Regions from separate parts of the Leptolyngbya sp. FACHB-261 genome, predicted to be linked through region 1. Evidence: predicted binding sites of a transcription regulator. Region 1 holds the regulator's gene; each other region holds the start of a gene.
What was found. Region 1 encodes HrcA, which represses chaperone genes, less so after heat shock. Its sites were predicted from a motif close to ANTTAGCACTCNNNANTNNNGAGTGCTAANT; they were not measured.

Region 1 (7,103 bases):
TGAGCGTTTGGCTCCCCTCCAACAGAAATGGCAGAAGCGCTACCCTAGTAGCCAGCCAGCCATCTTGCGGGGAGGCTGGAGTGGTCTGTACGATGTCACTCCAGATTGGATGCCGATTATTGACCAAATCGGCCCTGAAGGCTTTTATGTCTGCTGTGGTCACAGTGGGCATGGGTTCAAGTTTGGCCCTTACTTAGGACAATTGATGACCCAGTGGATCACACAGGCACCGCCAACCGAACTCAAACCGCTAGGTTTGAGCCGCTTTGCTTAAGCAATTTAAGCAGCTTTGCGCAAGCTAAATTAACCTTACGCAAGAACGCCGGTAATTCACAGGTTTGAGCCAGAAACCAGCAACTCACAATCCGTAGAACCTGGGTTGTGAGTTAGAAGCTTTAAGTAATTAACTATACCTATGCCCATCTAGAATTTGAGGGAAGGCTAAAACATCAGTTTTAAGGTTGTCGGAGTCATAGCATTAAGTTTTTCGGGTGGAGAACAGCTAGCGACTTCTACAACATTCTGCGCCTACAGATTGGTTCGCCAAGTATATAAGTATCTGGTTTACCTAGCATTAACCATCATGTTTGCAACTGGTAGCTAATGTCCTGAGCTAGGTAACCCACAGAACTAGTTAGTTTCCGCTGCCCCAAGTGTCAATCATCAAGGCGCACTCCTGCCGAGTGCACCAATTAGCTCGGCCATCTACCTACCTTGCTCGAGAACCTTGTGAGTATTATGCCGACTTCCGTTAATTCAGAGCTAACACAATCGACGGTTGTCCTAAGAGTTCCAGGGCGACTTGATGTTATTACAGCCAAATTTCTAGGCCGCGATCTCAAGGCTAATGTACAGAAAGGCACCTACGTAAAAATCGATTTGTCGCAAACCACATTCATCGATTCGACAGGAATAAATACTATTCTTGAGGGCTTGATTCAGGCCAAGAAACGCCAAGCCAAAATTGCGCTCAAAGGTTTAACTCCTCAAGTTCGAGTTGCACTTGAGCTAGCGGGGGTCTTAGCGCATTTTCGTCAATAGCTTTTGCTAGCTTGAACTTTGCTTGAAGACTGCCATTTTAAAGACTGCTATGAGGGTCCTGAGCTAAAGTCAGGGCCTTTTTTCTGAGCACCGTTTTACAGATTTAGTTCAAAGTTTAGAAAATTCTACCTAGAGGTGCAGGTCAAAAGTTGCAATTCGCTCAAAAATGACCTGAATGCTATCGGAACCCTATGTCAAACTCCGATTCCCAGCTCCTGACAGCTCAAAATGATTCGAGCCCTACGCTAATCATTGAGGGATTGACAGACCAGCTTGCCATCCTACGTTACTTCGAGACGATCAACGCAGGTGATTTCGAGGCGACCGGGCTGCTATTTGCCAGTGAAGGTGCAATGTATCCTCCCTTCGAATCGCCAGTTGTTGGGCCAACCGCAATCAGTACTTTCCTTCAAGCAGAAGCTCAGGGCATGCAGCTTCAGCCGAAACAGGGCTTAGTCGAGTCCCTAGCTGATGATCAAACTCAGGTCCGGGTCTCTGGCAAAGTGCAAACCGCTTTGTTTGGGGTGAATGTTTCCTGGCAGTTTGTGCTGAACGCTGAGGGACTGATCGTCTCTGCCGTTGTCAAATTGCTAGCCTCTCCAGAGCAACTGTTGCAGCTAAAAGGCTGAGCGATCTTACTCTGGCAACTCAAGTGTCTGGTTTCGGCCCAGGATAGTGGGTCGACCAGCTTGAATACGCACGGTTTGATTAAGAGAACGACGACCTGGTGCTGCTAGCTCCAAGGTATAAAGCCCAGCCGGAATGCTAGCAGAAGGCAGGGCCGGCACCCAAAGCCAACCAGCGTTGAGGGTATCTTTACGCACCAGTAAGGTTCGAGTCTTGCGGGGATCGGCGTAAAGCGTCGCTTGAAAACCAGGGGGATTGACTACCACCGCCAGCCCTCGATCAATTTGTGCCCAGTTCACCTTCGGCCTCGGCACATTGGCCTTAGGGGCAGTATTAGAGCTCGGAGCAGCGGGCCTAGACGCTTTGCCCAGACTGTTGATCCCCACGAGCAGACCCAGGATAATCACGCTTGTAACAGCAGCAAACTGAAGCCGTCCTGCTAGCCTAGCGCCTCGCTCCTGGGTAGCCTCGCGACTAAAAGAGGCAGGGTAGCGTTGCTCCAGGCCATTTTCTGCATCAGGAGGAAGATCAGGCGAGGGTCGACGAGAGCGGCGTTGGGTCATAGCAGTAAAACAGGCACTAAAACAGTAGTAAAACAGGGGATCAGCAAAAGGCGACCAAACAAGGGTCAAAGAGAACGATGTTATGATCAACACATTTCAAACCGCCACTTCTATTCATACTGGAAGCCAATCGGTCTAGTACAAACTCCCTTTCCCTCTCGTTGATCCTGATTCATGTCCATATATGAAGGTCAAGTTGACCAGTCGCCAACAGCGCATTCTTTGGGCAACCATTCAACGTTACGTGGCAACTGCTGAACCTGTAGGGTCTAAAGTCCTCGTCGATGAATACGATTTTGGGGTCAGTCCAGCGACAGTTCGCAACACCATGTCGGTGCTGGAGAGGTCAGGCTTGCTCTACCAGCCCCATACTTCAGCGGGACGGGTTCCCTCTGACTCAGGCTACAGAGTCTATGTAGACGAGCTGATTACGCCGCGCGGCACCTTGGTACAGGATCTGGAGTCTTACTTGGCTCAGCGCCTAGGCTCCACCAATGGTCCGCTATCTGAATTCGATCGCAGTCCTAACCTGGAAGCTCTGTTGCGAGGGGCAGCTCAGTTGCTGGCCACCGTTAGTGGCTGTATTGCCTTGATCACTATCCCTCAACCGCACACAGTTGCCATTCGGCACTTGCAATTGGTGCTGGTGGCTGAGCGTCGTGTGATGGTGGTGGTAGTTCTCGACTCCTACCAGACTTACTCAGTTTTGTTGGATCTGCCGACGGATTTCTGCGACGAAGCCAGTTCAACCCAAGACAATTCAGATCTGGACCTTGAGCACGAACTGCAAATTCTGACTAATTTCTTGAATACTCATCTACGTGGGTGTTCTTTGAGCGAGCTAGTCGCTTTGGATCGCTTTGATCTCAGCCAAGAGTTCCATCGCTATTCAGAATTTCTGCGGCATCTGCTGGCCTTGTTAATTCGCCACGGTAACACCCCCCGTGTAGGCCGCATTTTGATTAGCGGGGTTGCTGAAGTCTTGCGGCAGCCTGAGTTTTCAGAACGACAACAGGTCCAAGCCCTAGTTCAGCTCTTGGAAGAAGAGCAAGAGCAACTCTGGCCCTTGATCTGCGAGTGGTCTGATAGCCTGGGCCTGCCGCAGATCGACACTTCTGAGCCTAATGGCGTGGAACTGAACCAGCGCCAGGGCATGATGCCACGGGTTTCTGTGCGTATCGGCTCGGAGAACCCGCTAGAGCCCATTCAGAACTGTACACTCATCTGTTCTGCCTACTGTCTAGACCGCGTTCCAGTCGGCAGCGTTGGGGTCTTAGGTCCGACACGTCTACCCTATGAGCGGGCCATTGCCTCAGTGCAGGTTACGGCTAACTATCTATCCAACGCGATTGGTCAATCGGCCTAATCTGTCTATTTTTAGGCTTCGATCCCGTTGAAATCCCTATTTCTGGATGTAGCCCACTTCCAGGGTTAGTGAGTAAGCTGGAGGGGTAATTTCTTGATACAGCTCCCGTTGCCCGTCCTCCTGGAGCTACCGAGTTAACGCTAAACCCAAAGCTTCGCCTGTCTCTGTAAGTTCAAGCTTCACGAGGCTGGCTACTCCTTAAGAGGCAGCCTTAATCTCTGGTTTTCGCCACACTGCTGGTAGCTCAGCGGGTCCGGTGCGGTAGCTTTTTAACTTTTTGCCAGTGACTTCAGGATGCCTGCATGAATGCGACCAAAACCTACCCTGCGTTGATCGTTGCCTTGGTCGCTCTGTGTGGAGTTGCTGCGCTTGGTATACCTCAGGTCAACCGCTTACTCAGTTCAGGCCCTGAATCAGCCAATGCTCCTGGAGCACCCGCCGCAGGCGGGACGGCGACGGAGCTACCCACTACCGCCTATGTCGTCCCTGACGAACCAGCCCGCCGGATGAATACTCCAACTTCCATTGATGCAGCTTTACCGTCGCCCTCTATCGCTAAAAGCCCGGTTCAGGGGGGACAGGGAACTTTGCGCGTCGGCAATCAAACCGGCCATCCTGTACGCATAGTGCTGATGTTACGGTCCCAGAAAACTCAGCAGAGTAAAGCAGGGCAAAACCAAGAATCAGTGCATTGGGACTTTGCCCCCGGTGAGGGGGGCGTGCAGGGTTTGAAGCTCTCGCTACCAGAAGAGGCAGATTTGAAGGTTGCAGCAGGAGATGTCGTTGTGGCCTTTGCCATTGATGGCACCCGGCGCTACTGGGGGCCTAACGTGGTTGGTGAGACACCGGCTCCGTTTTGGAATTCTCAAACCCGCGAGTGGAGCATGGTGTTGCAGCCTTAGCCTTCGGCTAAACCTAACTGAGCTTAGAGCTTGCTGCACTAGGTAGGCCAAGTACAGACCTACCTCAGGCACAGAGCTAGCTATAGAGGCTCACCCAGCGCTGAGTCTCTGTTAGGAGGGGAACTTGGTGAGACAGCAACTCGCTTTGCAGGATCCATCCGACGCTCCAGAAAGCTGAAAGCTTGTGAGGAAACCAGCGTCAATGCCAGGTAGATCAGAGCGACAGCCGTGTAGATCTCGAAGGAGCGGTAGTTGCTAGCAACGATTAGTTGTCCCCGCCGGAACAGCTCCTCATAGCCGATAACTGCCACCAAGCTAGTATCTTTCAGCAGCGTAATGAACTCATTGCCTAGAGGAGGAATCATGCGACGCATCGCCTGGGGAAAGACGATGTAACGCATCGTTTGCACTGACCCCATACCCAAAGACTGGGCAGCTTCTGTTTGACCGGGTTCGATTGATTGGATACCAGCTCGCACAATCTCGGCAATGTAAGCAGCACTGTTAAGAGTCAGAGCGACCACTGCAGCAACTAGCCGGTCGAAGCGCAAGGTTAAACCAAACCCTTGAGTCAGGGCAGGTAGACCAAAGTAGATCATAAAGATCTGTACAAGCAGCGGCGTGCCTCGAAAAAAGTCGACATAGGCTCGCATCAACCAGCGGACCGGCGCAATTGGAGACAGACGGGCAATACCAATCAAAGAACCGGCAACCATGCCTAACAGGACTGCCATCGCAGTAATCTGCAAGGTGATCCCAGCACCGAGCAGTAAGGCAGGCAGGGCCTGCTGAATAATCTTGAGAGACTCGAACACAGAAGCTTACTCCGCAGCGGGATCAAGTAGCAGCCGGGGTTGGAGCCGGCACCGTTTCTGGTAACTGAGGGGGATCAGCATCAAACCACTTTCTGTAGATCTCGGCATAGGTGCCATCTTCAATCACTTTGCCTAACCCTGTATTTATCGCCTCTAGATTCTGAGAATTCTTGGGTAGAGCGATCCCATAAAACTCTTCGGTGAGCAGTTCCCCAACAACCTTGAGGTTTTTGAGGTTGCCACTCTTGATTGCGTAGAGGGTCACGGGTGCATCGTTGATCACGGCGTCAACATTTCCATTCGCTAGCTCCTGCAAGGCTAGAGGGGCAGAGTCGAAGGTGCGCACTTGAGCTCCTGAGATCTTGCCCGCTTCAGTAGCGCCGGTGGTCCCAATCTGAGCCGCAATTTTTTTGCCCTGCAAGCTATCGAACGAAGTAATGGCGGTATCGTCGGCACGAACTGCGATTGCCAAACCGGCCTTGAAGTAGGGCCGCGAGAAAGACACCGTCTTGGCACGCTCCTCCGTAATCGTGATCGCGCTGACTGCCGCATCTACTGTGCCCGCTTGTAACGCTGGGATGATCCCATCAAACGGCAAGCTCTGGAAATTGACGGTGAGCCCTGAGGCTTCGCCGATTGCCCGCAGTAAGTCAATATCGAAGCCTTCGAGGTCGCTGCCACCTGCAACTTGAGACTCAAAAGGCGGAAAGGCTGGTTCTGTTGCAACGGTGATGGTACCAGTCGCGGCAGGCGTTGCGCCTGTGGTCGCAGTCCCTGTCGTGGCGGTGGCGCCAGTCTCACCACCCGTTCCGCCACCATTACCACCAGCATTGCAGGCGGCTAGAACCAAGGTGCCACCTAACCCAACCAGGAACTGTCTCAAAAAGCGCGAACGGCTTAGTTTTCGTTTTGCTACAGACACTGAAGACTCCTTTACCACACTCAATAATCTAAATAATCAGTCGAACGCGTCTGAATCTTAAGGGGTCCGGCGGTTGTGAGCATCAGTGTAGGAGAAGACTTCAGCTCTAGACTGTAATTATCACTGCTGTTCGCTAGCCCTACATCAGGTAAAACAACTACCGGGTTGGTTGAGAGCGCCGCACTAGCAGGAATCGAAGTATGGACAGTTCTATTGCCTCAATTGTTTTCAGAGATGTTGAGAAGAACTTCGGCGAACTAAAGGTTCTCAAAGGCATCACCGGTCATATTGGTACGGGCGAGGTTGTAGCCATTATTGGTCCCTCGGGTTGTGGCAAGAGTACGCTGCTACGTTGCTTTAATCGCTTAGAGAAAATCAGTGGCGGTCAAATTTTAGTGAACGGAATTGACCTATCCAAACCTAGAGTTAACGTTACTCAGTTGCGCTCAGAAGTGGGCATGGTCTTCCAGCAGTTCAATCTCTTTCCTCACATGACGGTGCTGGATAATCTGACCATTGCTCCGCGCAAAGTTTTGGGGCGATCACGACGGGCCACAGTGGAATTGGCGAAGCTGTATTTGGAAAAAGTTGGACTGAGTGAGAAGGCGGATGCCTTTCCAGAACAGCTCTCTGGTGGCCAAAAACAACGTGTCGCCATCGCTCGGAGTTTGTGTATGGAACCGAAGGTCATTTTGTTTGATGAGCCAACCAGCGCGCTTGATCCAGAACTCGTAGGTGAAGTATTGGCGGTAATGCAAAATTTGGCAGAGGAAGGCATGACTATGGTAGTCGTGACCCACGAAATCGCCTTTGCCCGAGAAGTAGCCAATCGGGTCATGTTCCTGGACCAAGGCCGAGTCGTTGAGG
Region 2 (7,103 bases), on a different contig from region 1:
TTTGCGTGACCAGCCCAATCAGCGCACCACTCTCGCTAACCACAACCAATCGCCGCACCTGGAGCTGTTGCATGTGCTGATGAGTTTGCCACAGCGAATCATGAGGCTGAACGGTGAACAATGGCTGGCTCATCACCGCATGGGCTTGCACTTGTATGAAGTCCAGCCCTTGTGCCTGAAACTGCACAATATCCCGCTCAGTGACAATGCCAACAGGCCGATCTGCCTCCACAAGCACAACGCAGCTGACCTGCTGGTCCGCCATCAGTTTGGCTAACTCCAGAATGGAAGTAGACGAAGCCGCTTGAATTACCGCAGTTGTCATCACGTCGGTGACCCGTCTCAAGCACAGCAGATCGGTTGGTTTAAGGCTATTACGAATGCTCTGCGGTGTGATTACCCCTACTACTTGCTGCTGCTCGTTTAGCACTGGCAGATGGCGAATCTTGTGTTGTTGTAGCTGTCGCAAAACCGTGAAAATATCTGCAGCTTCAATTTCAGTTTCAGACAGTGTGAGCACCTGCCGCGTCATTAAGTCACCCAGGGTCACGGTTTGTGCAGGACCTATTTTTGTAAGACCTGCTGCGGTAGCTCGGACCACGTCTCGTTCTGTGAAAATTCCTGCTAATTGTTGTTTTTCTAGAACCAAAATATAGCTCGTCTGGCTCTGTCTCATGGCTTGGATCGCAGCTTGAATCGAAGTGCTAGGAGCTAAGCTGAGGAGGCAAGGTTGCATAACTTGAGCGAGAGGTGTTTCCATAGAACCTAAAAGCTAGGATGTCTTACACCTGAATTGCACAGGTAGATGAGATGCACCACGAAAATGGTTCTCTGAGAAGAACTAACGTGTCGGCCTATAGCCTAAAAAAGTGCCCAGAGAAGTACCTAAAGAAGGGATTGATGCAGATGATAGAAGCCAGGGTTTAGATGCTAACCCTCGTTCTGAATTCAAGGTAGAGTTTGACCCCGAAGTTGACCCCAAGCTGAATTCCAAACTTGATTCTGAGATTACTAATAGACTCTATTCACGTCTTAGCTGCTGTGCCCGAATCGTCTTACCCCTTTGGCCTATGGCTTCGGTATAAAGGAGCGGTGTAAAGAGGTGTAAAGAAGAGATATGAGTAAGATCAGGAAACTATTGAAAGTTAGATTAGATGGTGCTCACGAGCGAACTGAATAATGGCACCCCGATTCGACAGATTTAGTTTAACGCGGATGTTCGCGACATGCCCCTGTACTGTTCGCATAGAAAGATGCATTTTCTCAGCAATTTGCCGATTGCTGAGACCGTTAGTTACCCAATAAAAAATCTCTCGTTCAGCGGTACTCAGCTTAGCAATGGGTGATCCTGGTGCAAGCAAGAAATTGACCAATTCTCTAGCTTGATCAGGACCATCTACTGCTACTTGGGTTTGGCCATTGTCAAGAAACTCTGAATCGGATGGTAGATTGGGCTGCACCCGTTGCATCCGCTTTTCAATGCGTAAAATCAGCTCTTCTGTCTCAAAGGGCTTGGTCAGATAATCGTCAGCACCCACCAATAAACCTGCCACGCGATCTTGGGGCAAAGTACGAGCAGATAGGAAAATAAAGGGCAATACCTCAAGCCCCGGCGACTGTCGAACCTGTCGGCAGAGCTCCAAGCCATTGCAGTTAGGCATGGCTACATCAGCAACCACGATGTCAGGTTCTGGCGCTACTGTGTCCTTGAGGATGTCTAGGGCCTCTAAGCCATCTTGGGCAATTTGAACCTTATAGCCCCTTGCCTCCAGCAAGATCCTTAGAATCTCGGCGAATTCAAGATCATCATCTACAACCAGAACCCGTGTCATCACAACTTTGCTATCCAGCTCTAGGATCTGAACCTGCGCAGGTTGTTTTTACAAACCGGAGTTAACTGCTCTAAAACTTTAGAGATGAGATAATACATTTCTTGCTCTTCCAATGCGACTCTGGACTGCGGAGGATATTCCCTTTTCGGGGCACTAGAAGCACCATCTGGCCTCGCATGCCACCGATCCTACACCCGGATTTTCTAAATCGACCGTAAAAACTTTATATAATACAGTATTGTTAAACACTCAAGATACTCGAAAATTCAACGCTTTTAAAAATTGATGGCCGCAAATGCGCTTAAAGAATGAGTATGTGCTTTCAGGATTCTGAAACAGCCCGTGGTAAAACGATGGCGGTAAAGCTGTTGTGCTCCTGAACGTGCTCTTTCTTGAAACTGTCTAATTTCATAACGTTTAGAACTTAGGTATCCGTAGGTTTTAGTAAATTCTTAATTCATTACAATGTCTTGGACACAACCTAGATCAGCTGATATTCTAAGCCTAGGATTCAGCTTGTAATCTCTACAGGTTATAGAGAATTCAAGAGATGTTCGTCAATAGATGTGAACTTGAAGAGCAATCTCTTGGATGAATGATCAGAAAACATCAAGTTGCCAAACCTCTAGCGCTAGCCAATTGTCAGTCCGTAGTTCAGTCTCAATTGCCTACGACTTGAATTCTTATAACTTGAGAAAGGTAGACACAGGGGCGATGCAATATATCAACTTTGTTCAAATTCTTGAGTTGGCTCGTCAGGCCGGTTTGCTCTACAGCGAAGACATAAGCTGGTTGCAGGAGTATTGCTCTGGCTGGATTGTGCCAATGCTCGAAGAAGAGGACTTGAGCAATGTCAGAGCTTTAGAAACTCATGTCCAAGCCGTTCAGCAATTGTTAAAACAAATACATTCAAAGCGGCAAGACCTGCTGCAACCGGCCTGGACCTCACCTAATATGCTGCCTCATGAGGTCGCTCAGGTAGAGCAAGAACACTTCATAAATATCTGGCTCAAGTTACCCCAGCTAGAGGGGTTGCAGAGGGTTCTGGAGTCCCTTCTACACCAAGGTATGATCCAGCTAGACCAGGTCTGGCAGCAGCAGATGGTCGCTCGTTAAGGCAGCTTTGAGCCAACTGCTTGCTGTACTCTCACTGCTTGACTGATTTGCTGGGCAATCACTCGGCCCCACTCAAAATTGCCTGAGCCTAAGATTACCCAAGTTCAAAATCTACCCAAGCCTTAGCTATGGGAGGACAACAACAGAGGCGTGGCAAAGACAATGTCCTCTAGTTGCTGAAGGGCGCTCTCAAGCTCTTGATTCACTAACTGCACATCAAACTCAGCTGCAGCACGCAACTCCTCTCGCGACCGGGCAAGCCGTCGGGCAATCGCGATGTCAGAGTCTTGACCGCGAGAGCGCAGACGGCGTTCCAGTTCTTCCCAAGACGGTGGCAGCACGAAGATGCGCAACGCTTGTGGGTAGCTCTTGGCCACCTGCCGCGCTCCCTCTAGCTCGATCTCTAGCACCACCTTCTCGCCTCGCTCCACCCGCTCCAACACCGGCTGTCGAGGCGTGCCATAGCAGTTGCCCGCATACTCCGCCCACTCTAGAAACTCGCCTTGCTCGACCCACTCGGCAAACTGCTCTCGACTGAGGAAGTAGTAGTGTTGGGCGTGAACTTCGCCAGGACGAGGGGCGCGAGTGGTGGCAGAGATGGAAACAAAGAGGTCTGGGTGTTTTTGGCGCAGGGCTTTGAGAAGGGTCCCTTTGCCAACGCCACTAGGGCCTGTGAGAACGATGAGTTTGCCTGGTGCCGAACTTGCTGCCAAACGTGGTGCCAAAGTCACCTCTCAGTGTCTAAAAATGGGAGTGAGGATGGGGGTTGTCCGGGTTGATGAGCCTGTCGTTATCTATATGTATTGACTGGGTATTGGTCTGGAATTTGTGTGTCTGGGCTCTAGATATCCAGATATCCACAGCTAAGGAGCCCGAGCTATAGATCCCGCCGGTTTGTAGAAATGGAGCCAATAAACAGGAGACTTCTACTCGTCTGAGTGACTGTCTTTGCCGATGACAAAGCGGTTCGCCACAGTTTCAGGTTGGATGGCTGAAAGAATTACATGGCTAGAGTCGGTAATGATCACAGCACGGGTGCGACGGCCATAGGTCGCGTCGATTAGCTGACCCCGATCGCGAGCATCGCTGATGATACGCTTGATAGGAGCGGATTCCGGGCTAACAATTGCTACCACGCGGTTGCCAGACACAATGTTCCCGAACCCGATGTTGATCAGCCGGATGTTGTCCATGGCATACCTTCATATGGGTGGGAAGCTTATAAAAACTTAACTTCTGATTTGACCTCTATGGTATCGAGAATCTTTAGAGGTCAACAAGTCAGAAAATGACTGAAATAGGCCAATTTGTGCTGTTTCAGGTCATACTTGCCACTTTCCAGCCTGGAATATTCACTTTACGCTGAGCTAAGCCCTTGCAAGCCGTCGATTTCACTACATTGGTTGCCGCTGTCGAAGAACTGCGTCAGCTTTGGCTACCCGCCCGGCTTGAGCAGGTCTATCAGCTAGATCGCACCACCTTGGCGTTAGGCTTGCGCACCTTGCAGAACCGAGGTTGGCTGACCCTATCCTGGCATCCTCAATTTGCGCGGCTACACTTGGGCGATCCACCGCCGCGTACCCCCGACACCTTTACCTTTAGCGAGCAGTTGCGCCATGCTCTCAATGGTTTAGCGCTGGTATCTCTGGAACTAGCAGCTCCCTGGGAGCGCGTCTTGGACTTACAATTTGCCCGTCGGCCTGGGGACTCGGTGATTTGCCATCTCTACGCCGAAATCATGGGTAAGTACAGCAATCTAGTGCTGGTCGATGCTCAGGGTCTGGTGGTCAGCGTGGCCCATCAGGTGAGCGAGAAGCAGTCAAGCGTTCGGCCCGTGCTAACTGGGCGTCCCTACGAACTGCCGCCGGCGCTCACAGCTACCATGCCCAGCCTCAACGAGTCTTTTGAGCGCTGGCAGGAGCGTGTGGCTTTAGTGCCAGGGCCGCTCAAGCGCAACTTGCTGCAACCTTACCGAGGTTTGAGCTCGCCTTTGGTGTTGTCGCTGATCCGTGAGGCCAGGTGCCAACCGGAAACTTCAACGGCTGACCTGAGCTCCGAGCAGTGGCAGAATCTGTTTGCTGCCTGGCGCGATTGGCTAACCGCTCTAGAAACCCGCAAGTTTACGCCCGGTTTAACAGCAACGGGCTACACCGTCTTGGGCTGGCAGTTGCGCGGCCCGACTCCCGATGTCCAGACCCTGCTAAATAGCTACTATCAGCATGAAGTCGCGACTCAAACTTTAACCCAGCGTCGTGCCCAAGTGCTTCAGGTGCTCGGCAACCGTTTAAGTAAGCTGCAGACCAAAGCGCAAACCTTTCACGATCGCCTCGGTCAATCTGACCGGGCTGACGAGATTAAGACCCAAGCCGATCTGCTCATGGCCCATTTGCAGGAGTGGCAACCGGGCTTGACTCAAATCGTGCTTCAGGATTTTGAAACCGGCGAACCGATAGCCATTCCCTTAGATCCAGAGCGCAACGCGGTGCAGAACGCCCAGTTGCTCTACAAACGGCATCAAAAGGCCCGCCGTGCCCGCGAGGCTGTCGAGCCTCTGCTCGCTCAAGTGGACGAAGAGATCCAGTATCTGGAGCAGGTCGAAGCTGCGGTTCAACAACTGGGGACCGAGAAGGCTGACCGACTAGCCCTAGACGAAGTCCGCGAGGAACTCATTCAGCAGAACTATCTAGAAGATCCTGACTACCGACCGGCCAAAGGAACACCTAGCTCGACTGCCGAATTTCACCATTACCGCACGCCTAGCAACCTAGAAATTCTGGTCGGACGCAATAACCGCCAGAACGACCTGCTGACCTTTAAGATCGCAACTGACTATGACCTATGGTTTCATGCTCAGGAGATTCCCGGTAGCCATGTGCTGTTACGCCTGGAACCTGGGCAGGTTCCTGACGAGGCCGACCTCAAGGCAGCGGCTGATGTAGCTGCCTATCACAGCCGAGCGCGGCAGAGTGAACAGGTGCCAGTGGTCTACGTGCACCCGTCCGATGTGCTGCGACTGAAAGGGTTTCGGCCCGGCATGATCACCTACCGCTCGCAGACTGTGATCTGGGGACAACCCAATCGGGTGAAAAGTCAGGAGACGTAAATTTTCTTTGCTATCCGGTCGTATCTCTTGTTACACTATCTGCAGTAAGGATCAGTACCAGAGTGCTGCTGCGGAATCGTACAGCAAGCTCGGGTGACTTCCTATGTTTAGAGACAACGAACGATGAACCACGGGAGCAGCCTGCCGAGACAAACGGGCTGCTTTTTCTTGTCTAGATTCTCTGGCCTGGCCCTGGCTAAATCCAACAGCAAACGGAGAAAAGCTGGCTTGGAATTAACCATTTTCGGCAATTCTAATCTCGATTTCAGGTGGGGGCAAGAGGTCCGGGTACGGGCAACCGAAAGCAAGAACCCACTGGCTCAGTAAGATTAAGAAGACACTTACTGGTTGGCTATGTTCATTCTGGCGGCGATTGGGGTTTTAGCTCTGCTGATTGTGGTTCATGAACTGGGTCACTTTCTGGCAGCTCGCTGGCAGGGGATCCACGTTAACCGCTTCTCGATTGGCTTTGGGCCTATTCTCTGGAAGTACCAGGGACAGCAGACCGAGTATGCGCTGCGGGGGTTTCCCTTGGGTGGCTATGTCGGTTTTCCAGACGATGACCCTGACAGTACTATTCCTGCCAACGACCCTGACCTGCTAAAGAATCGTCCAATTCTGGACCGGGCGATTGTGATCAGTGCGGGTGTGATCTCTAACTTACTTTTCGCTTATATCGTCCTAGTAACCCAAGTCGGCTTTGTCGGCGTTCCCGTTGGCGTTCAGCAGCCAGGGATTACGATTCAGCAGACCACAGTTAGTGCTGAGACACCTTCGGCAGCTCAACAGGCTGGCCTAAAAGCCGGCGATATTGTGCTGCAAGCTGGAGATCAAGAATTGGGAGCCTCTGAGCAGGTCAGCCAGCAATTCACCCAGCTGATCCAGTCCAATGGCGAGAAACCCCTGCCCCTACGCGTCAAGCGGGGCGATGAGGTCCTGGACCTGACAGTTCAGCCGCAGCGGGTAGACGATACTTATCGGATCGGGGTCGTGATTGGCCCGAACGCGATTGTGCAGTACCGCCGTCCCCAAAGCCTGGGGGAGCTATTTAG
Region 3 (7,103 bases), on a different contig from region 1:
CCCTTGAAGGCTCCCCGTAACTTGATAAACAGGTTACGGGAATAGAAAAACTCAAAAGAGTTCTGGAGCGGATTGCCTGCCCGTCCACCCACAGGCGCATAGATCTGAATGTCTCGCCAGGAAAAAACCAGCAGGTCCGGGCGAAACTTATCCACACAAGCGTCTAGGGCTGCGCCAAAATCTACCGGCGGCACAGCTCCCAGGTCGAAAATTCGCTGTTGCACCTGGGGAAACAGCTTGTGTACGTGATCGGCTAAATAGACAACCCCAATCGGAAAAATTGGATTACAGGGCAGCCGAACGTAAAGAATACGCTCTGGAAGGACGGAGCTGGACATAGCACTCAGAACCAAAGCATCCGAAGCTTGAAGCGAGAACGGCCAGCCAGACAAAGTTGTCTGAGTGTAGTGTTCACACAACTTTACGATACACCAGATCGAGGAGTGCGTGCCTACTACATCGCCAGTACGCTGCCAGTACACCCGTTCACCCCTGAGATCGGTAATGGGGTTTACAGCCCTCGGGGATCAGGGGGTGTTAGCCTCCAAAGGCATGGCACTCGTTTTATCAACTCGGTTATAGGCTAAGCGTGATTCATGGCTCAAGTTTTTGATCCGGTGCCCAGTGATGGTGAGGGCAAGATTACCTGCTGCTATGTCAACGCCACCAGTAAGATGCAAATTGCTCGCATCACTAACATCCCAAACTGGTACTTTGAACGGGTTGTGTTTCCCGGTCAGCATCTGGTGTTTGAAGCAATGAGCAGTGCCCAGCTAGAGATCCACACTGGCATGATGGCAAGCTCTATTCTCTCAGATACGATCTCTTGTTCGCGGCTGCGACTGCAAGAAACACCGGCATCGGCAGCCACAAAAGAGGCTCCTGATAGCTCCCCCGCCTCACTATATAGTGAGGCCGTCACCCTCCCTGCTGACGACACCATCTTGCTACGCGCTATAGATTAGCTAACAGGACCCCGTTGGTAACTAAATTGGCAGCAATCTGAACGCTTCAATCACTGCTGGGGGGCAGTCGGTGGGGGCTAGCGAGTGGGGGAGTCAACAAAGGTAGTCGGCGCAGGTCGTCAGCGTAGGCTGAAGTCGCAAAGTTGAGCTTCATTCTGAACTTCGCTCCGAACTCAATTGCCGGGAACTTCAATCAAGCCACAGGAGAGAACCACTTGGCGTGGAGGCTGCGCAGTCTTGGCACAACTCGTGTCTTGAGTAATGACGGTCTGGCGAGGGTCGAAATTCTACCCCCTTCCTAAATTAGCTAGCCTTTAAAGCCCAAGCGAATGTTGATCTGGGAGGTTGAGCTAGGCCGCTTGGGATGCCAGGTAGGCAACCGTAATCAGCCCCCCTATCAAGATGACCGCTGCAACAATGGTCAGCAAGTAGCTGCGCTTCTGCGACTTAGTGGGTGGCTCAGCAACGTACATCTTGGGCTCACTGGCAAAATTGTTGAGCAGGCCGCTTTCGTCTTTGCTGTATGGCATTGCTTCTTCTTAACGTTTTGTTTAGGCAACAGTAGCAAGGTTCTGCTGGATGGTGAACACCTGCTCAACAATCTGTAAACTTATGTAGCGTCTGGTAAATCGCTATCCTAAGAAGGCATCTTTCCCGCAAACTTTTCTGAACGATTATCGTGAGCCCCGTTCGCGTTCGTGAGCATGTCAACCCCCTCAGCCGTAAGTACCGCACGGCAGTAGAGCCGCCGAACTGGGAGGCGATCTACGCGAATCCTGCTCAACCTCTGCACCTGGATATTGGCTGTGGCAAAGGCCGTTTTCTGCTGGCTCTGGCCCAGCAGCAGCCGGACTGGAACTTGTTGGGGTTGGAAATCCGTGAGCCCCTGGTAGAGCAGGCAAACCGCTGGGGCCGCGAACAGGGGTTAACTAACCTGCACTATCTGTTTTGCAACGTCAATCTGTCGCTGCGCTCGCTGTTTCAACCCGGTGATTTAAGCGCTGTGACTATTCAGTTTCCCGATCCCTGGTTTAAGCAACGCCATCAGAAACGCCGGGTGGTGCAGCCTGAGCTAGTCACTGAACTAGCGCTGCTCTTGGTGCCCGGTGGTCGAGTATTTGTGCAGTCAGACATAGAAGCGGTAGCACTACAAATGCGGGAGCGCTTTGAGGCTGACCCTGCCTTCGTCAATCTGGCGGGGACTGGCAATTGGATCGCTGATAACCCGCTAGGCGTGGCTACCGAACGGGAGTGCTCTACCCTCGAGCGCGGGCAGCCTGTCTATCGGGCTTGGTTTGAACGTTCGTGAAACCGTACCTGTTAGGACGGTCGGCGCAGGAGTGGAACGCGCTATATTGGCACTCGGGATTGGAGAGTGCTAACGCTTGACTAATTCCGATTGTGGAACGTGCGCAACCAAGTTTGTTGGAGGCATTGAACGGACGTGGCTTCTGTGACTTTACAGGGGGGGACCCTCAAGCCCCTGGGCGACCGCATCCTGATCAAGATTGAGAATCAGGAGCAAACGACAGCGGGTGGCATTCTGCTGCCAGACACCGTGAAGGAAAAACCGCAAGTAGGCCAGGTGAGCGCAGTTGGTCCTGGTGTGAAAACCGATAAGGGTGAGCGCGTAGTGCCCGAAGTCGCGGTTGGGGATCGGGTCCTGTACTCCAAGTATGCAGGTACCGAGATCAAGGCAGATGGCACCGAATACCTGCTGTTAGCCGAAAAGGACATTCTGGCGATTGTCGAGTAAGGGTCTTGACCCCGTCCCGGTAAACCGCCCATTCACATCTATTTGAGAGCAACTGGACATCATGGCCAAGAAGATTGTATTTGACGAAGAATCTCGGCGCGCCCTAGAACGCGGGGTCAACGCCTTGGCAAACGCTGTCCGTGTCACCCTCGGTCCCAAGGGCCGCAACGTGGTGCTGGAGAAGAAGTATGGTGCTCCTCAAATCATCAATGATGGTGTCACCATTGCGAAGGAAATTGAGCTAGAAGATCCCCTCGAGAACACGGGTGCTCAGTTGATCCGTGAAGTTGCCTCCAAGACCAACGATGTGGCGGGCGACGGCACCACCACTGCAACGGTGTTGGCTCAGGCAATGATCAATGAAGGTCTCAAGAACGTTGCTGCTGGGGCCAACCCAATCAGCATTCGCCGGGGCATTGAGAAGACAGTTGCTGCCCTAGTAATTGAAATTGGCAACCAAGCGAAGCCGGTTGAGGGCGCTGCCATTGCTCAAGTTGCCACGATCTCTGCAGGCAACGACGAAGAAGTCGGCAAGATGATCTCGGAAGCTATGGACAAAGTGGGCAAAGACGGTGTGATTACCGTTGAAGAGTCCAAGTCCTTAGCGACTGAGCTGGAAGTAGTCGAAGGGATGCAGTTCGACCGGGGTTACATCTCGCCCTACTTCGTGACCGATTCTGAGCGCATGGTTACTGAGTACGAAAATGTGCGCATCTTGATCACTGACAAAAAGGTCAATGTGATTCAGGACCTCGTGCCTGTGCTGGAGCGCGTGGCTCGCGCCGGTCAGCCTCTGATGATCATCTCAGAGGATGTTGAAGGCGAAGCTCTGGCCACCCTGGTGGTCAACAAGCTGCGCGGTGTGCTCAACGTGGTAGCTATAAAAGCTCCTGGCTTTGGCGACCGTCGTAAGGCCATGCTGCAGGACATTGCCGTGCTCACAGGCGGCCAACTGATCTCTGAAGAAATGGGCTTGACCCTAGAGCGCGCTGAGCTGGAAATGCTGGGCGTGGCGCGGAAGGTCACAGTTGCTCGCGACAAGACCACGATTGTGGCTGGCACCGATAACAAAGCCGACGTTGAGAAGCGCATCGCTCAGATCCGCAAGGAACTAGATGCCACCGATTCTGACTACGACAAAGAAAAGCTCCAAGAGCGTTTGGCGAAGCTATCGGGTGGTGTCGCCGTGATCAAGGTCGGCGCTGCGACCGAAACCGAACTTAAAGACCGCAAACTGCGCATCGAAGATGCGCTCAACGCAACCAAAGCTGCAGTTGAAGAAGGCATCGTCCCTGGCGGTGGCGCAACCTTGATCCACCTGGCTAAGAAGGTCGCTGATATTCGTCCTAGCCTCGACAAGGAAGAGCAAATTGGCGCTGATATCGTCGCCAAGGCTCTAGAAGCACCGCTGCGTGAGATTGCTAACAATGCTGGTCTCGAAGGTCCGGTCATCGTCGAAAAGGTGCGTGACCTTCCGTTCAGCCAGGGCTTTGACGCGCTCAAGGGCGAGTTTGTCGACATGATTGCCAGTGGCATTGTCGACCCGGCTAAAGTTGCTCGCTCTGCGATTCAAAATGCTGCCTCTGTTGCGGGCATGGTGCTGACCACCGAGGCCCTGGTGGTTGATAAGCCAGAGAAGAAGGCTGCTGCTGCGCCAGATATGGGCGGCATGGGTGGCATGGGTGGCATGGGTGGCATGGGCGGCATGATGTAAGCCAGGCTTAGTTGAGGTCTAACAAGCTCTAAGCCCAGGGTTTTGCCTAGGTCTCGTTTGGTTCAATCGAACTCAAATTGACTCAAATTGAACCAAATTAACCTCAACTCTGTATCTCAAGGCCACGAATGAACTCAAAACCCCCTCACTGCTAATGCTAGAGGGGGTTTTGAATGAGTTAGGCTGACGCCGAGTCGAGATTTGGGCTCAGCTCTGAGCTAGCCCTGAACTGGGGAACCTGTATTGAAAACGGTTCCTGTCAACCGCAAATATGCGGGTAATCAACCGTTAAGGTAAAACGGTCAGGGGCTTTACGTATCGCAAATTCAGGTGATAATGCTGTTGTGTGTTCTGGTCAGGGTTAACCAGGGTAGTTTGACACACCGCCAGTTAACAGCGGTTGGGTCAGGTTGAGATAGGTAGGGTGCATTCAGGCTTACCACCAGAAGACATTAGGCAATTCCTGTGATCGCTTCTACCAATTCAAAACGCTTTCTCTCACTAGAATCCGGAGCGGATGGGGGGCGTCCGGAGGAAACTGAACATTTGGCTGGAACCTACCATCTAGCCGGTGCCCAGCAGGCTCTCTACTCCTATTTCCTCACAATCGTCAAGCAGTTACCGCCGGAAGACGCTCTTGACCAGTTTCGCAAGGTATTCGTGCAGATCCGGCCTGGTTCTGTGCCCCAAAGCGTTCTGGGCTGTCTCAAGCAGATTCTGAGCGCTAATGATGAGCAGGAGTTTCGCTACACCTTGCGGCGTTGCTGTTACATCCTGGTCAATAACTGGCGGTTGACTACCCAGCACGAGCCGATCGGCAAGCTAGTGCGCATCTTCGACGATCCCTCGGTTGAGCAACCGGCGATTTCGGGATCCCTGCGGCGCTTACGAGAGTGGCTGCGCAACTTCACAGTTAGCCCCGACTACGATCAACTCAAGCTTTCAGCGCAACGCTACGACGACGCCCGTGTTCACTGGACCTACCGCTATACGCCCTACCTGTTAATGCTGCAGGAGGTAGACCAGAAAACCCCGATTGAGCAGCGCCAAGCTGCTCGAGGCTTAGCCCGTCGCTGGAAGGAGCATTTCCGCCGCGATTTGGCCCTATTCAGTGTGCGAGCTGAGGCCAATGGGGTGCCCGTGGACGAACTGAAGAACCCAACGGCTCTGGGCTCAGATGCGGTCCGCTTGATCAAAGGTATCCTGGCTCGGCACTACAGCTGTGATTATCAAAACCTGGCTCATTCCTTTCTGCAGCAAACCCAACATCTCAGCTTTGCTGCCTTCAAGCAAAGCTTGTGTGAGTATTTGATATTTGCAGTGCGCGATGGCTTGGTGGTGCAGATGTTGCGTAACCAGTTGCAGGCTCGGTTGGATAGCCTCTACCCTGAGTACGACAACAAACCGATGACGCGAGCTCTGCTGATTCGGGTGTGCAATCAGTTAGTAGATTGTCTAACGCTGGAGCGAAATGGGAGGGCTAGTTGCTTGTTCAACTCCTTAGTGAGCAGCTATCCCCTGACGCTAGTGATCTTGCTAGTCAAGCTCATTTTGATCTGTCCTAATAGCCGGGCTCACTTAGAAGCTCGCATCGCTGGCATCATCAGTGTGCATCGCGACCATCGAGAAGAAGACTGCCGTTGGCTGGTCGGTTTCTTGGAGATGTTTCAGATTACCTTTGCGGTCTACGCCGAAAACATTCGCTATAACCTGCTAAGTATGCAAGGGGCAACTTCGCCTGATCTAGATCCGCTGACTCTAACTGGCCAACGTATTTTCTCCCAGTCCCGCTGGGAAGGCAGCGAAGAAGAGGTTTGCAAGCTGGCTACGCCCCGTTTTCATCAGGCTCCAACACCAATAGGGCTAGAACCTGAATTCTAACTGCCTGCTTATAAGGTGCTAAGCCTCATGCCAACTTCTGAGAAAAGCTAAAGTCAGTGACCGGTTTTGGGGCGACGACTCATGCTAGCGAAAGCAGTTAGCAAACAGGTCAACAAAAGAGCCCTGACGTTGCTGGATTCAGGAACTTTGACATGGTTGTCAGGGGTGAGGATGCTATCAATCCAACTGGCGTAGGTTGAGACTCGGGTGTCACCGCTGAACTCGCCAAAACTAGAATTAGTAAAGCTATCTACGTCCGACTCGATGGCACCAAACCCGAACGAGGTGACTCCGGCAATCAACCCCTTGATCAAGGTTGGCCCACCGGAATCACCTGAAGCTGAATTAATTTCATTGAGCCCTAACCCCAAATCAGCGATACCAAAAGACACGCCAAAGGCATCATTGGTGGCTGAACCATTGTCGAAGTCGTAAGCTAAAACGGCATTCGGTAAGATACCACCAAAGACTTCGCCAGAGGCATCGTAGATATTTTGACCAGACCGTTTGGCACCATCAGAAATGGTATCTCCTTCAAAACCAGTGCCGGTAAGACCATAGCCAACTTTGGTGCCAACTTTGCCAATCTCGTCAGTTTGCCGATAAATGTTGTAGCGCTCTGCATTGGAAGGAGCTGCTGAGGCCAGTTGCACAATTGCAATGTCCCCCCCGAAGGTTTCAACGTCGGCAAAGCCGTCCCAATCTGGATGGACGAAAAAGTTGGTTGCCTCGATTGCAGCTGGACCTGTGGGCAAATCAAAAAAAACACTGGCATCGTTGACAATGA
Region 4 (7,103 bases), on a different contig from region 1:
GCTAACCGATGGCAAACGGCAAGCCAGCTTATGGCTACTGTTCCGTCTAATAGTGTCCATCACAGTGCTGCACAGAGCCGGGTTCGCCAGTATCAGGCCAACATGAACCAGGCGTTGCAGCGAGCCGTTGCCGTTGGTAGCAGGCCAGCGGTTCGAGCTACTGTGCCTGGCCAGACGCCAGTGGTAGCCGCAGTTCCAGTGCCCAGTCCTGTTCAGCCCTTGCCGGTCGCGGCGAGGCCGCCGCGACGTGAGCGGGTTGCGGCAGCAGCTAGCGGGCCTGTACGCATTCCTTTACTAGGACGGCAAGCAGGCATCGCCATAGTTAAAGCAACCTTTAACCGCTCCCAAGCCTTTCCAATCATGGTAGACAGTGGTGCCAGCGGCACTTCGATTACGCCTGAAATGGCTGAGAGTTTGGGAATTGGACAGAACGACTACGTAGATACCATTGCCATGACCACAGCAGATGGTAAAACGGCCCGTGTGCCTCGCTTCCGCCTGAATGCCCTGAGCATTGGGGGACTAGAAGTGCGCAATCTAAACGTTGCCGTTGCCCCAATCCCTCTGTTAGGTCAGGACTTTCTACAAAACTTTGAATTCACTCTGACTCGCAATGCCTTAGTATTGAGCCCTCACAGTGAAGCAGATTAACTGCTCGTCCCTGTTAGTTGCCCCAGTTACTTGCACTGATCGCTTGCACAAGCCACCTACAACTAGGATTTGCCAAAGAAGTGCCCACCCAATTTCAGGGAGCACTGCTTCGGCTGACATAAACCTAAAACCTAGACCTACTTCACCAAGCCCGAGCGCAAAGCGCGAACCGCAGCTTGAGTACGGTCATCAGCACAGAGCTTATTGAGAATATTGCGAACGTGGGTCTTGACTGTGCCCACAGTGATGTAGAGCTTCTCGGCGATTTGAGCATTGCTACACCCCTCGACGATCTGCGCTAGCACCTCTAACTCACGCTCAGTGAGGGGATAAGCTTCGATAATCTGGGTGTACTCAGAGTCCGCTGCGCCGATCTCGACGGTCGCTGTCACGACACCTGCTTGAGCCGGTTCGTTGCGACGCATCTGTTGCAGGACCACACCTGCGACGGCCGGGTCAATCCAAGAGCTACCGCTATGGGTCAGCTGAATTGCTTCTAGCAAGTTATCTGAGGAGACATCCTTCATGCAGTAGGAGTCAGCCCCAGCCGCAAAGGCTGCCAAGACCACCTGTTCATTGTCCCGTAGGGTCAGGATCAAGACCCGAGTTTCAGGATGCTCACTAGTACCGGAGCCGTTGCCATTCTCACTGCCATTGCTGTGCAGAGCATGCGTCTCTTTGATCCGACGAGTGACCTCCACCCCATCGATATCAGGTAAGCCAATGTCAACAATGGCGACATCAGGATGGTGTTGCTCGACTAGCTTCAGCCCTTCCACGCCGGCAGCAGCTTCGCCCGCAACCTCTATGCCGCTTTGCTGTAGCGCCATGCGCATACCAACGCGGGTCAAATCATGATCCTCAATAAGGACTACGCGGATGGGGGTCATGGCTGTTTAGGTATTGCTCTTAGATAAGGTTTGGAAAACAGATTTCCTTAGCTATAAACGAGTATCCTATACACCGGTCCCCAGAGGTAACCTCCCAAAAGGCAGAGTTTCGCCTAATACCCTGGTAGGGAAACTGTTTGAGCCAACTCAGGCTTTCAAAAAAGTTGCTAATCGTTGCAATTTTTCCCAAGCTGCTCCGCTCTGTAAAATATCCTGAGATAACACCACACCTGCAGCCCAATTGTCAACAGCTCCTCCCACTCGCAAGGCAATCGCAGCATTAAGCGCGACGGCGTCTCGTTGGGCTTGAGTTCCTTGTCCCTGAAGCACAGCCTGTAGGATAGCGACATTCTCCTGAACATCCCCGCCTTTGAGAGCACTGAGGGGAGCGGGCGCTAGGCCAAACTCGCCAGGCTGAAGCACTGAAGGCTGAACTTGGCCAGCCTCAACCAACGTTAAATCAGTAGCATCGCCCAACCCTGCCTCATCCAATCGCTCACGGCCATGCAACACGACTGCCCGCTGCAACCCCAATTGCTGTAGGGCTTCAGCCACTGTGTCTACCAAGGCTCTACTGTAAACGCCGACTACTTGGGCAGTCGGATACAGTGGGTTGACCAACGGCCCCAGCAGATTGAAAACAGTACGGACTTTAAGGGCTTTACGGATAGGCACAACGGCTTTCATAGCTGGGTGCCAACCGGGAGCGAAAAGAAAAGTAATCCCTACAGCCTGTACAGCTTCGCGAATGCGCTTGGGCTCGGCAGTCAGGTTAACGCCCAAAGCCTCCAATACATCTGCAGAGCCGACCTTACTGGAGGCAGAACGATTGCCATGTTTAGCAACTGGGATTCCCTGGGCAGCAACCACAAAGGCCACTGCAGTCGAAATGTTGAAGGTGCCAGAGCCGTCCCCGCCGGTTCCGCAGGTATCGATCAGCAGGGGTAGGCCGAGAGGAGTGCCTGCGGAGGCTTTCTGTAACACTCGCGCCATGCCAGCCAACTCCTCCGCTGTGACCCCTTTGGCTTGAAGGGCAATCAGGAGGGCACCTGCGAGTGAGGGAGGAAGGGTGTCAGTCAGCCAGCAGTCCATCAACGCTTCCGCTTGCTGGGCTGAAAGCGACTGCCGATCCAGCAATTGTTGGAGTAGCTCTGGACCCAAAACCTCAGTCGATAAGAGGGTAGACGACATATTGACCTTCATCTCCAGTGACTGGCACAGCACTTCAAAATACCAGAAAAAAGCCGCCCCTACAGGGCGGCTAATTTTTGAAGTGTTAACGCTTAGCGAGAACTCGATTAGTAGTCGAAGTCGCCGCCGCCCATGCCACCCGCACCGGCGGGAGCACCTTCTTTGGGCTCGGGCTTGTCAACCACGATGCACTCGGTGGTCAGGATCATGCCAGCGATCGAAGCAGCATTTTGCAGCGCCGAACGGGTTACCTTAGCAGGATCAACAATGCCTGCAGCAAACATGTCTTCGAACTGGTTGCTCACCGCGTTGTAACCGATGTTGAAGTCTTTTTCCTTCACACGCTCGGCAACTACGGCGCCGTTTTGACCGGCATTCTGAGCAATCCGCTTCAGGGGAGAGGTCAGAGCCCGAGCCACAATGTTGGCACCGGTTAGGGCCTCAGCTTCCAGGTTGGCAGCAGCCCAGGTTTCCAGTTCGGGAGCCAGGTGAGCCAGGGTAGTACCACCGCCGGGGACGATACCTTCTTCCACTGCAGCCTTGGTAGCGTTGATCGCATCTTCCAAGCGCAGCTTGCGGTCCTTCATCTCGGTTTCGGTTGCTGCACCGACCTTGACGACAGCTACACCACCAGCCAGCTTAGCTAGACGCTCTTGCAGCTTCTCTTTGTCGTAGCTGGACTCAGTCTCGTCCATCTGACGGCGGATCTGCTCGCAGCGAGCCTTGACTTGGGCTTCGTTGCCTTCAGCAACGATCGTAGTGTTGTCCTTGGTGATCGTGATGCGACGGGCTTTGCCCAGCATATCGATCTTGGCAGTGTCGAGCTTCAGACCTGCGTCTTCGGTGATCAGTTGACCGCCAGTGAGCACAGCAATGTCTTCCAGCATCGCTTTGCGGCGATCGCCAAAGCCAGGAGCCTTGACAGCAGCCACGTTCAGCACGCCGCGCAGACGGTTGACGACCAGGGTGGCGAGAGCTTCTTTCTCAATATCTTCAGCAATGATCACCAGAGGACGACCAGCGCGAGCAACCTGCTCCAGCACGGGCACTAGATCTTGCACTAGGGCGATCTTCTTGTCGGTGATTAGGATGAAGGGCTCATCCAGGACGGCTTCCATGCGCTCGGTGTCGGTGGCGAAGTAGGGAGAGATGTAGCCTTTTTCAAAGCGCATCCCCTCAGTGATTTCCAGCTCAGTCGTCATCGACTTACCTTCTTCGAGGGAGATCACACCCTCTTTGCCGACCTTATCCATCGCGCTAGCGATCATTTCGCCAACTGCTTCGTCGTTGCCAGCAGAGATGGCACCAACTTGAGCAATGGACTTGGAATCTTCAACCGGACGGGCATGGGCTGCGATCTTATCAACCAGGAAAGCAGTCGCCTTATCAATACCGCGCTTGAGGGCGATGGGGTTTGCACCAGCAGCAACGTTGCGCAGACCTTCTTTGACAATGGCGTGGGCCAGAACCGTAGCAGTGGTGGTGCCATCACCTGCAGCGTCGTTGGTCCTAGACGCGGCTTGGCGAATCAGCGAGACGCCAGTGTTCTCAACGTGGTCTTCGAGTTCAATTTCTTTAGCGATCGTGACCCCATCATTGATGATTTGGGGAGCACCAAATTTCTTCTCTAGAACCACGTTGCGGCCTTTGGGACCGAGGGTTACGGCGACGGCCTCTGCCAGAATGTCCATGCCTTTTTCGAGGGCACGACGAGCGTCTTCGTTGTAAATGATGCGCTTAGCCATAGTTGTTACAGATTCCAGAGGTGGGAGTTAAAGGACAAGTAGAGAAATAGAAGGGCAGTGGGCAAGAATTGCAGAGAAAGCCCAACTGATTAGAAATTGCTTCCGCACGCTTTAGCCAACCATTGAAGTGGACTGGCTAAAGGTGAGTTGACGAGTGAACCTTAGTTCACAATCGCTAGGATGTCCTTCTCTGCCAGCAGCACAAACTCTTCGCCGCCGAGCTTGATGTCGGTGCCAGCATACTTGGAATAGAGAACCTTATCGCCAACTTTGACTTCTAGTTCCTGGCGGGTGCCATCTTCGTTGCGCTTGCCAGGACCAACAGCCGAGATCTCACCGACTTGGGGCTTCTCCTGAGCAGCGTCAGGCAGGAAGATGCCACCAGCGGTTTTTTCTTCTTTGCTGCTAACTTTCACGAAAACACGGTCGCCCAACGGTTTTACCGTGGACACACTCAGAGACACAGCTGCCATAACTACCTCCAATGGTTCAGAATGCTGGAAATCAGGGGGTGTAACTCTAACCGGTGGGCACTTTGCCACCGTCGTCAGAGCAGCCCGTCTTTGACCTTAGCACTCTCGGACTTCGAGTGCTAATTTAGCGAACTGACCCTGCTCCTTGCAACTGACCCACTAGTACGGTTTCCCGAACGCCGATTTCGGGAAAGCCGTCTCGGGCGGTATTGAGTCTGCAGCGTAGAGCTGCCCTCCGGGATTAATTAAATTCAGAGGGCTGGAGGAGTTGAGGAGTTTTTTATGGCAGAGTCTAGAGGGAGTGGGGATCTGTAATCATGTCCTGAACTTGGGCTTCAGCGGACTCGACCTGAGCCGCCATCTGCTCCAGTTGCTGCTGACTGATGTATTGGCGCACCTTAGGGAACAGTTCGTTTTCCTCTCGTTGCACGTGGTTCTCTACCGTCTGCTGGAGCTGACTGAGTTTGGCTTTGAATTCAGGTGCAACAAATTTAGGTGCGGTAGAGCCAAGGGCCTTCAATTCCTGCAAAAACTGCCGAATTGCCAGATGTTCCTGATAAAAAGCAGCGACCAAACTTTCAGTATCTGAATTGCGAACGGAAGGATAGAAGAGACCTTCTTCCGCAGCACTGTGAGCTGTTAGTCCCTCATAGAGCTGATGAAAGTAAGCCTGTGCTATTTGAGGATCATCTGTTTGCTTGAGCTGCTCAAATAGAGTTGCGGCTTGTTGATGGTCAGCGTGTAAATTGTCTAGTACATCCATAGCAACTCCTGAGGGCTCTATGAGGGTTGTAACTATGTTAATGGGGAAAACTAAAGAAATCCTATTAAAAAACAGGGGAGCTAAGCACCCCCGTCCCTGATGATTTTGACTAGTTCATGGACTGGCCATCAACTCTTGATTCAACTCATTGACGATAAGCATCAACCTTCTAAATCTATTAGCCAGCTTTATTAGCCCGCTGCTAGTTCGTTCTGCACTTCAGTCTTCATCTGTTGAATCTGATTTCCCATAGCCTCTAGCTCTTCTTTGTCGAGGTGATGACGCACTTTGGGAAAAAGCTCATTTTCTTCCTCAGCAACGTGATGCTGCACTGCTTGCCTGAGCTGGCTTACTCTTGCCTTGAAGTCTGAGGCACTGGGGCTAAGGTCGTAGATTTCCTCTAGCAATTCCTCTACAGACGCATGCTCACCGTAAGCCTCGTCAATCAGCCCTTCCGTATCTTGAAAGTCTTGGACGGCTGGGTAAAAAATTTCTTTTTCAACTAAGCTGTGCTCTGACAAGGCGTTGTAGATTTCCTCAAACAACTCGCCTATTTCTTGAGTCCCGCTAGCGTTCTCGAGTCGAGTAAACAGCGCATCAACTTGCTTGTGGTCTCTCTTGAGTAGCTCCAGAACGTTCATTTTGATTGAACTCCAAATGACTTGCTTGATGATAGAAATTTATTAAGCCTATTAAGCCACTTCTAAGCTGCCTCATTCCAGGTGCTTGATTAGGGTACTTGAGGCCGAAAAGTAACGGGGGGTAAAAATACCCCCCACATCCTTCACAGGTTCACTAGGTTATCTATACACCTTTTCTGCAAGGTTTGAATTAAGGTGAGCCTTAGGCAACGATTAGTTGCTAACCTTCATCTCATCTTGCACTTGGCTCTTAGCTTGCTTAAAGCGGGTAGCCATTTGCTCGCTCTGTTCGGTGCTGAAGTTGTCGCGAATCTTGGCAAACATCTCGCTCTCTTCTTGACGGACGTGATCCATCACCATGTCACGGATGCGACGAATCTGATTCTTGAATTCAGAAGAAGAGGGGCTCAGGGAGCGGGTGCTTTCCAACAACTGCTTTAGTTCAGCTTGCTCATCGTACAGCTCTTGGGTGTTGCTGTAGTAAGGACGAACAGCAGGATAGACCACTTGCTCTTCGGCAATGGAGTGAGCGGTGAGGTCCTTGTAGATCTGACCGAAGTACTCCTGGAGCTTCTGAGGATCATCAGTGGCTTCAACTTCTGCGAACAGCGTGTTGACCTTATTGTGATCCAAGCGGATGACATCCTGGATGTTCATGTCCTGCTTGTCGGTGCTTTGGGTAACCACACTACCAGCAACACCGGTCAACGCAGCAACAGCATCCTGAACGCGGCCCCACAGACCTTGGT

Region 2: the regulator HrcA is predicted to act here: its motif matches at 4,275-4,305, upstream of H6F94_RS11180 (Rqc2 family fibronectin-binding protein).
Region 3: the regulator HrcA is predicted to act here: its motif matches at 2,319-2,349, upstream of groES (co-chaperone GroES).
Region 4: the regulator HrcA is predicted to act here: its motif matches at 5,045-5,075, upstream of groES (co-chaperone GroES).

What each region holds. Positions count from the first base shown of each region.
Region 1 covers NZ_JACJPL010000015.1:207,257-214,359, forward strand. Annotated here, with positions in the region: gene H6F94_RS07155 (NAD(P)/FAD-dependent oxidoreductase) at 1-274, shown strand, start outside; gene H6F94_RS07160 (STAS domain-containing protein) at 739-1,041, shown strand; gene H6F94_RS07165 (ketosteroid isomerase family protein) at 1,233-1,670, shown strand; gene H6F94_RS07170 (hypothetical protein) at 1,677-2,231, opposite strand; gene hrcA (heat-inducible transcriptional repressor HrcA) at 2,416-3,597, shown strand; gene H6F94_RS07180 (hypothetical protein) at 3,900-4,499, shown strand; gene H6F94_RS07185 (amino acid ABC transporter permease) at 4,580-5,314, opposite strand; gene H6F94_RS07190 (basic amino acid ABC transporter substrate-binding protein) at 5,337-6,236, opposite strand; gene H6F94_RS07195 (amino acid ABC transporter ATP-binding protein) at 6,437-7,103, shown strand, end outside.
Region 2 covers NZ_JACJPL010000018.1:404,794-411,896, reverse strand. Annotated here, with positions in the region: gene H6F94_RS11205 (PAS domain S-box protein) at 1-760, opposite strand, end outside; gene H6F94_RS11200 (response regulator transcription factor) at 1,146-1,832, opposite strand; gene H6F94_RS11195 (hypothetical protein) at 2,424-2,948, shown strand; gene gmk (guanylate kinase) at 3,071-3,679, opposite strand; gene remA (extracellular matrix/biofilm regulator RemA) at 3,875-4,141, opposite strand; gene H6F94_RS11180 (Rqc2 family fibronectin-binding protein) at 4,324-6,051, shown strand; gene rseP (RIP metalloprotease RseP) at 6,406-7,103, shown strand, end outside.
Region 3 covers NZ_JACJPL010000024.1:320,515-327,617, reverse strand. Annotated here, with positions in the region: gene H6F94_RS16010 (photosystem II high light acclimation radical SAM protein) at 1-338, opposite strand, end outside; gene H6F94_RS16005 (hypothetical protein) at 408-587, shown strand; gene H6F94_RS16000 (DUF1830 domain-containing protein) at 597-965, shown strand; gene psb34 (photosystem II assembly protein Psb34) at 1,316-1,495, opposite strand; gene trmB (tRNA (guanosine(46)-N7)-methyltransferase TrmB) at 1,645-2,274, shown strand; gene groES (co-chaperone GroES) at 2,410-2,721, shown strand; gene groL (chaperonin GroEL) at 2,783-4,435, shown strand; gene H6F94_RS15975 (Sll1247 family protein) at 4,901-6,316, shown strand; gene H6F94_RS15970 (trypsin-like serine protease) at 6,370-7,103, opposite strand, start outside.
Region 4 covers NZ_JACJPL010000026.1:654,981-662,083, reverse strand. Annotated here, with positions in the region: gene H6F94_RS19015 (retropepsin-like aspartic protease family protein) at 1-651, shown strand, start outside; gene H6F94_RS19010 (response regulator) at 789-1,541, opposite strand; gene trpD (anthranilate phosphoribosyltransferase) at 1,689-2,732, opposite strand; gene groL (chaperonin GroEL) at 2,840-4,477, opposite strand; gene groES (co-chaperone GroES) at 4,639-4,950, opposite strand; gene H6F94_RS18990 (hemerythrin domain-containing protein) at 5,243-5,713, opposite strand; gene H6F94_RS18985 (hemerythrin domain-containing protein) at 5,905-6,354, opposite strand; gene H6F94_RS18980 (hemerythrin domain-containing protein) at 6,568-7,103, opposite strand, start outside.